DNA from 2 places in the Streptococcus sanguinis genome. Region 2 is predicted to be linked to the other one. Evidence: predicted binding sites of a transcription regulator. Region 2 holds the regulator's gene; the other holds the start of a gene.
The links. Region 2 encodes Rex, which represses fermentation and respiration genes when NADH is low (regulators of the CRP and FNR family bind a similar motif). Its sites were predicted from a motif close to TTGTGAANTANTTCACAA; they were not measured.
Positions count from the first base shown of each region.

Region 1: the regulator Rex is predicted to act here: its motif matches at 2,401-2,418, upstream of adhE (bifunctional acetaldehyde-CoA/alcohol dehydrogenase).

Region 1 is NZ_CP054570.1:2,037,678-2,041,576, forward strand. Features, by position in the region: gene adhE (bifunctional acetaldehyde-CoA/alcohol dehydrogenase) at 1-2,351, opposite strand, end outside; gene FOC72_RS09855 (hypothetical protein) at 2,705-3,322, opposite strand; gene FOC72_RS09860 (LXG domain-containing protein) at 3,332-3,899, opposite strand, start outside.
Region 2 is NZ_CP054570.1:897,807-901,705, forward strand. Features, by position in the region: gene radC (RadC family protein) at 1-662, shown strand, start outside; gene FOC72_RS04450 (gamma-glutamyl-gamma-aminobutyrate hydrolase family protein) at 736-1,428, opposite strand; gene FOC72_RS04455 (redox-sensing transcriptional repressor Rex) at 1,453-2,100, opposite strand; gene FOC72_RS04460 (DUF4649 family protein) at 2,222-2,443, opposite strand; gene FOC72_RS04465 (DUF1831 domain-containing protein) at 2,560-2,907, opposite strand; gene FOC72_RS04470 (cysteine desulfurase family protein) at 2,909-3,899, opposite strand, start outside.

The DNA of each region.
Region 1 (3,899 bases), 1.1 Mb from region 2:
GCACGGTAGTAGTTGTACTTAGGCCATGTCGCTGTCTTAGCTGGACGTGTACCGTTATAGCGGATTACGTATGGCAGCAAGATCGCATTGGTACGACCGTGGATCGTATGGAACTGAGCACCAATCTTATGGGCCATAGAGTGGGAAATTCCCAGGAAGGCATTGGCAAAGGCCATACCAGCGATAGTAGAGGCATTGTGCATCTTTTCGCGAGAGTGGAAGTCAGCATTCTTAACAGAGCTTTCCAGATTTTCAAAGACGAGTTTGATCGCTTGGAGAGCCAAACCATCTGTAAAGTCGCTGGCCATCTGAGATACATAAGCTTCTGTGGCGTGAGTCAGAACGTCCATACCAGTGTCTGCTGCAACAAATCCTGGAACAGTCAGTACCAGAGCTGGGTCTACGATGGCTACAGTTGGAGTCAGAGAGTAGTCAGCGATTGGGTACTTACGGTTGTTAGCCTTGTCAGAGATAACGGCAAACGGTGTTACTTCTGAACCTGTACCAGATGTTGTAGGGATTGCGATAAACTTAGTCTTCTTGCCAAGCAATGGGAATTTGAAGGCACGTTTACGGATATCCATGAATTTTTGCACAAGATCACGGAAGTCCACTTCTGGTTGCTCATAGAAGAGCCACATGACTTTAGCTGCGTCCATTGGTGAACCACCACCAAGTGCGATAATTGTATCAGGTTTGAAGGTACGCATAATCTCTGTACCACGTTCAACTGTTGTGATATCTGGATCTGGCTCTACGTCTGCAAAGATTTGGTAAACAACCTTATTACGACGAAGATCGAGTTGTTCGATGATACGATCTAGGAAACCAAGCTCTACCATAGCATGGTCTGTAACGATCATGACACGTTCCACATCACGACATTTTTGCAGGTATTGGATAGAGTCACGCTCGAAGTAAGTTTTTGAAGGGAGTTTCATCCATTGCATATTATTTCTACGTCTTCCTACTTTTTTGATGTTCAAGAGATTCACAGCACTAACGTTATCACCAACTGAGTTGCGGCCATAAGATCCACAGCCCAAAGTCAGTGATGGCAGGAAGGCATTATAAACATCCCCGATACCGCCGAAAGTAGAAGGTGAGTTACAAATAACACGGATAGCACGAACAGCCTTACCAAATTCCTTAGTCAATTCTTCGTCCGCTGTATGGATAGCAGCTGAGTGGCCAAGACCATGAAATTCTACCATTTGACGGGCTTTTTCAACACCGTCTTCACGGGATTCAGACTTGAGAACAGCAATGACAGGTGACAGTTTTTCACGTGTCAATGGCTCTTTTTCACCAACTTCTTTACACTCTGCGGCCAAGATATTCGTGTCTTCTGGCACGCTGAAGCCTGCCTGCTCTGCAATCCAAGTAGCTGGCTTACCAACGATATCCGGATTGAGCTTAGCACCAGCACAGTTCTTGCTATTTGCCTTAGCACCGAAGCAGAATTCTTCCAACAGAGCTTTTTCTTTCTTATTTACAAAGTAAGTATGATAAGATTTGAACTCTTCTACAAATTCATCATAAACTTCCTTGTCAATGATAACAGCTTGCTCAGAAGCACAAACCATACCATTGTCAAAGGACTTAGACATAACGATATCGTGCGCTGCTTGACGGATATTAGCGGATTTTTCCACATAAGCTGGTACGTTTCCGGCACCTACCCCAAGGGCTGGTTTTCCGCATGAATAGGCAGCCTTCACCATTGCATTACCACCGGTCGCAAGGATAGTCGCAATCCCTTCGTGGTTCATAAGGGCAGAAGTTGCTTCCATAGATGGTTGTGTAATCCATTGCACACAGTTCTCAGGCGCACCTGCTGCAATCGCTGCATCACGAACGATTTGCGCTGCATGGGCAGATGATTCTTGAGCTGATGGGTGGAAAGCAAAGATAATCGGATTACGTGTTTTTAAGGAAATCAAAGCCTTAAAAATAGCTGTTGAAGTTGGGTTAGTTGTTGGAGTAATTCCGCAGACAACACCCACAGGCTCCGCAATCAAGGTCAAACCAGTCACATCATCTTCCTGAATAACACCGACAGTTTTCGTGTGGCGCATATTATTCACAACGTGCTCACAGGCGAAAAGGTTTTTAGTTGCCTTATCTTCAAAAACTCCACGGCCCGTTTCTTCATAAGCATGCAGAGCCAACTCACCATGGGCATCCAAAGCTGCTACAGAAGCCTTGGCTACAATGTAATCCACCTGTTCCTGATTCAGCTTTCTCATTTCCTCCAGTGCAACCAGACCTTTTTGCACCAATTCATCGACATGCTTTTGCGCTGCCAAAGCCTTGTCTTCTTGTTCTACCGTTTTCTTCTTTTCAGCCATTCTATTCCTCCAATGGTTTTGCCTTAGGTTAGACGAAGAACTCTAACCTTTGTTAAATATTTCACAATTCAATTATAACCCATTTAATGATTTTTGTAAACACTTTCACTTAACATTCACAAACTTTTCTCTATTAATTTGTGAAATAAATAACAAATTCGCCTATTTTACAGTCTATAATTTTAGTTATTGTGAAAAAATTTTTTACATTTTAAAGATTTCACATACTTTTACTTTCACATAATATATGAAAACGCTTTCTTTATTTAAATATAAAAAGCTCGGACGAACCGAGCTGATCTTTACTTTATAAACTTATAAAAGATGAACCTTAATTCCCATTTTTAATAATCTCAATCGTCATCATAAACACGTTCACCATGTATTTTGATATATTCTTCGCGTTTTCTATCCAACTCTTCCCAGATGGGATCGTCAATAGCATCAATCGTCTGAATTTCTTCCAGGCTCATCTCATTTGCTTCATCAAAGGTTAGAGATAAGATATCTTGGTGCTTTTCCTTGAATTCCTCGACTGTTAGCCATGTTTTCTTATCATCTTCACTGATTTGTCCATCAATAGCAATTGCAATTTCAAGCGCCATAATATACATAGCACGCTTATCAACTGTTAAAACATCCAAATAATTAGAAGCGATTCTTAGATATTTTCCCTTTTCTCTACCGTCGCTTTCATAACTTCCCTCATAATCCAAATCAATATTTTCATATTTTTGGGAATTTATTGCACTGCCACCTTTAACCTTGGCATCTTTCCAACGAGAGCCACTTGCTCCCCACTTATCTAAACGCAAAGATAAATAAAAGTCATTTTGCAACATCTCATCATCCCCGACATTTGAGAAACTTATTTTTTGACCATTTCTTTCTTTAAACCACATTTTCCATGCAAGTTCTCTGTAGCCAAATGACACTTTTCTAGTATAATCACCTTTTATATATAATCTCATACACTTCACCTAATTTCCGTAATAGTCTCGGTATCCTTTCCAGATTCTTTCTACAATTTCACTTTTTACACTTTTATCTAGGTTTTTAATCTTTTTAGTTTTATTCACCCAATCCAATATATCTGTTTTGCTGGATATACTATTAACATCTATAGATTCGTTAAGTGAATACCCCGACTTCCCACTTCCAGATTGAACCTGGAAAACTCCATCACCATTCGAACCACTCGTTGGCTCCCAATCTACACGAAGCTTCACTTTTCGATTTCCTACTCGGGCTTCAATTTGTTTACCACCTCTGCCAGAAATGGTCTTACTCGTCGGTTTATTTGCCTGCCAGCTGTTATAGTTACTAGCTGCACTGAGGGTAACTCCTAAATTCGCTGTATCAATTTCATAAAGAGTTCTAGCAACTGACAAAGTCCCATCTACAACTAGGCCTTCTGCAGTAATATACCCTGCTTCTACAGCAGCTGCTGCTACTAGCGCCGAGCCACCTCCAGTTAGTGGAGCCCACTCCAAAGCAAAAGCTGCTCCTAGAGAAGTACCAGCATAAATACCAAGACCAGCTAAAATT
Region 2 (3,899 bases):
ATGATATTAGCATGATGCCACGGGAGCGTTTGATGAGAGAAGGGGCTGAAAAACTCAGCAACCAGGAGCTTTTATCAATCTTTCTCAGAACAGGCAACAAAAAAGAAACTGTTTTTCAAGTTTCTCAAAGAATTTTATCATCGCTTTCCAGTTTGAACGATCTTAAGTATTTAACTTTGCAGGAATTGCAGACTATTTCTGGAATCGGTCCGATTAAGGCTGTGGAGCTGCAGGCCATTATCGAATTGGGGCGTCGGATTAACCGAGCAGAGGTTCTGCAGAAAGAACAGATTATGGGCAGTCAAAAATTAGCCCAGAAGATGCAGCAGGAATTGGGAGATATGAGGCAGGAGTGCTTGGTTGCTATTTATCTTAATAGTCAAAATCAAATTCTGCACCAGCAGACTATTTTCATGGGGACGGTAAGCAGAAGCATTGCTGAGCCAAGAGAGATTCTCCACTACGCTCTCAAACATTTGGCGACATCTATCATACTGGTACACAATCATCCATCAGGATCAGTCGTTCCCAGCAGAAACGACGATGAGGTGACCCAGCATATGAAAGAAGCATGTGAGATGATGGGTTTAGTTCTTTTGGATCATTTGATTGTGTCCAAATGCAACTACTATAGCTACCGAGAGGAGACAGATATGATATAATATAATTCGATTTACTTGAGTATAAAAAACTTCTATTCGAGTAGAACAGAAGTTTATCTAGGAATAGAAGCTTTTAAAGAATATTGACAACATAATCAAACAGAGCTAAGTCTCCTTCTCTGGAGCCAAACAAGAACTCTGGATGCCATTGGACGCCAAGGAAAGGACTACCATCAGTAGAAGTGATGGCTTCAATAATCTTATCGCGAGGATCATAGGCGATGACTTCTAGGCCAGTAGCCAAATCCTTGATACTCTGATGGTGGAAGGAGTTGATTTCGGATGCTGGTCCATAGATTTCGTGCAGAATAGAACCATTCTTGGTCACCATGCTTTGGGTTGTGTACTCAGCAGAGCTATCTTGCCAATGATCTTCAATATCTTGATGAAGCGTACCGCCTAAAGCGACATTATAAAGTTGGGTTCCGCGGCAGACAGTGAAGATTGGTTTATTTTGGCGGCGAGCTTCCTTGATTAAAGCTAACTCAAAAATGTCTCGCTTGAGTAAATAATCATCGCTGTCAATGGTTTTCTCTTCACCATAGAATTGAGGGCATACATTTTGACCTCCTGTGATGATTAATTTATCGACAATGGAAACATACTGTTTAGCCATTTCTTCATCACCGATTGGCAAAATCATTGGAATTCCGCCAACTTCTTTGACACCCTCAACGAATCCTGTCGCTGTATAGCTTATATGGATGAAGTGATCGTCTGGGATTTCTCTTTCATTTCCGGTTATTCCAATAATAGGTTTACTCATAGAGTGTTTAATACCTCTTTCAAATTAATAATCATTTTTTCTCATGAAGTAGAGCAAAGTCTGCAGTTCGCTAGTCAGGTCAACATACTGGACGACCACATCCTTAGGCAGGGATAGGTTTACAGGTGAGAAACAGAGAATGCCCTTGACACCAGCCTGAACTAAGATAGATGCGACTTCTTGAGCTTTTACGCTAGGTACAGTTAGGATGGCGGTTTGCACATTTCCTGACTGTATTTTTTCTTTGATTTGGGAAATTCCATAGATAGGAATTCCATCGCTGGTTGTGCTGCCAACTTCTGGATGGTCATCTATGTCAAAAGCCATTACAACCTTCATTTTATTGCGCTCATGAAAACGATAGTGCAGCAGAGCACGTCCCATATTACCAACGCCAACAATCATGACATTGGTAATAGCATTGTCGTTCAAGAGGTCAGCAAAAAAGTTCATCAATTTCTTGACATCGTAACCAAATCCTCTGCGGCCAAGTTCACCGAAATAAGAAAAATCTCGTCTGACAGTAGCAGAGTCAATACCAATGGCTTCTGCAATTTGCTTGGAGTTTGCTTTTTCGATCTTCTCAGCATTAAAACGTTTAAAAATACGATAGTAGAGCGATAGCCTTTTAGCAGTTGCTCGAGGAATTGTAGTATTTTTTTCAGTTTTCACAAAATCACAACCTTTCTAATTCTATTTTATAGGAAGTTTGTGAAAAAATCAACTAATTAAGGATGTTTAATGCACTAAAAAAGAAAATCAGGAATTGCTGGGAATAATAGTGTTTAAAAGCTTAGTCCTGGTAGGGACTAAGGTCTAACTGGTACATCTGGCGGTACAAGTCCCCAATTAGCCCTGCAAAAGGCAGCTGGTGTCCATTATAAGTGATGGAAAGTACTTTGAGCGAGTCAGGAACTGTGACACAGCCAGAGAAGGCGAGAAGAAATTCGTCGAAGTCTTCATAGGTAAGTGTTCGTTTCACCTTATATGAGTCCAAATAGGTCAGTTCAACCATTGTTAATCCTTTCTTTGGGTTCGGTTAGTCTTTTCTTCAAGTGTTCTAAGTAGAAGTCAAGCTCGTTTAAATTTTGAAGATTCAAAACCAAAAAAGCAAAATTGCGAGAATCTTGCTTATTGTGGTGTCTTTTCAAAAATATTTCTTTCAACCAAGCTATCCATCAAGAAATAAAATTCTTGCTGGATAATGTGATGGTCTTCTGATTTGAAAATATTGACCAAGCGCAGGCCTGATTTGTCAGTGATGTTGATTTTGAAACCATTCAACTCTTTATTGACGATGATTTTCAGCAGAAAACCATTTCCGCTGTTGGGAACAGATTCCAGCAGACGTGAGAGTTCATAGTTGCCAACCTTGCTTTCAGCGAATGTATTGTCGCGCAAGGTAAATTTCTTGACATTTGGATGAAGTGAATAGGTATATTCACAGTTTGCTAAGCTAACAGATGTTTGAAAGGCCATCTTATCCTCCTAAAAATTCTTTTAATTTCTTTGTAAATGATTGAATCTCTTGCAGAGTCGTTTGGTCCGAAGTGCTGATCCGAATGGACTCATACAAGCGGTTGGAATCCTTGCCATACATAGCCTGCAAGACATGACTGGGTTGTATAGCTCCGGCTGTACAGGCTGAGCCTGTTGAAATGGAAAAGCCATTTAAATCCATTTGAAGCAGAAGTAGGTCATTCTTTTGATTGGGAAATCCCAAATTGATGACATATGGCAAGCTTGGCTGACTTTCATTTAAGTAATGTTTAATGTCCGATAAGTCAGCAAGTAAGCTGTCTTTTAAGTCTTGCGCATGCGCTAGATTTTCCTCAAGATGTTCCGTGCTATCTGACAGAGCCGCCGCCATACCTGTGATAGAGATTAGATTTTCAGTTCCGGCCCGGTGTTTTTCTTCCTGGTCGCCACCGTGCATGAAATTGTCAAAATCCATCTTCTTGGCATAAAGGAAGCCAACGCCTTTGGGACCATGAAACTTATGCGCTGAAGCAGAGAGAAAGTCAATCCTTAGCTCGTCAGGGTAGATGGGAAGTTTACCAATTGCTTGGACAGCATCAACGTGAAAAGCAGCAGGATGTTCTTGTAGTAATTCACCAATTTCCTTAATGGGGAGCATGGCACCCGTCTCGTTATTAACTGCCATGACGGACACAAGAATAGTGTCAGGTCTAAGAGCCTTCTTAATATCCTCCGCTCGAATCTGACCATCTACCGGCTGAACAAAAGTAGCTTCGAAGCCGAATTTATCTACTAGGTATTCCACCACTTCTAAGACAGCATGGTGTTCAATAGCAGTGGTGACAATATGCTTTCCTCGGTTTTGGTGACGAAGGGCATAGCCTTTGATAGCAGTATTGTTGCTTTCAGTGCCACCTGAAGTAAAAAGAATCTTATTGCTTTGAGTATGCAGAGCTTGAGCAATATCCTCACGCGCCTGTCTGAGGAGTTTA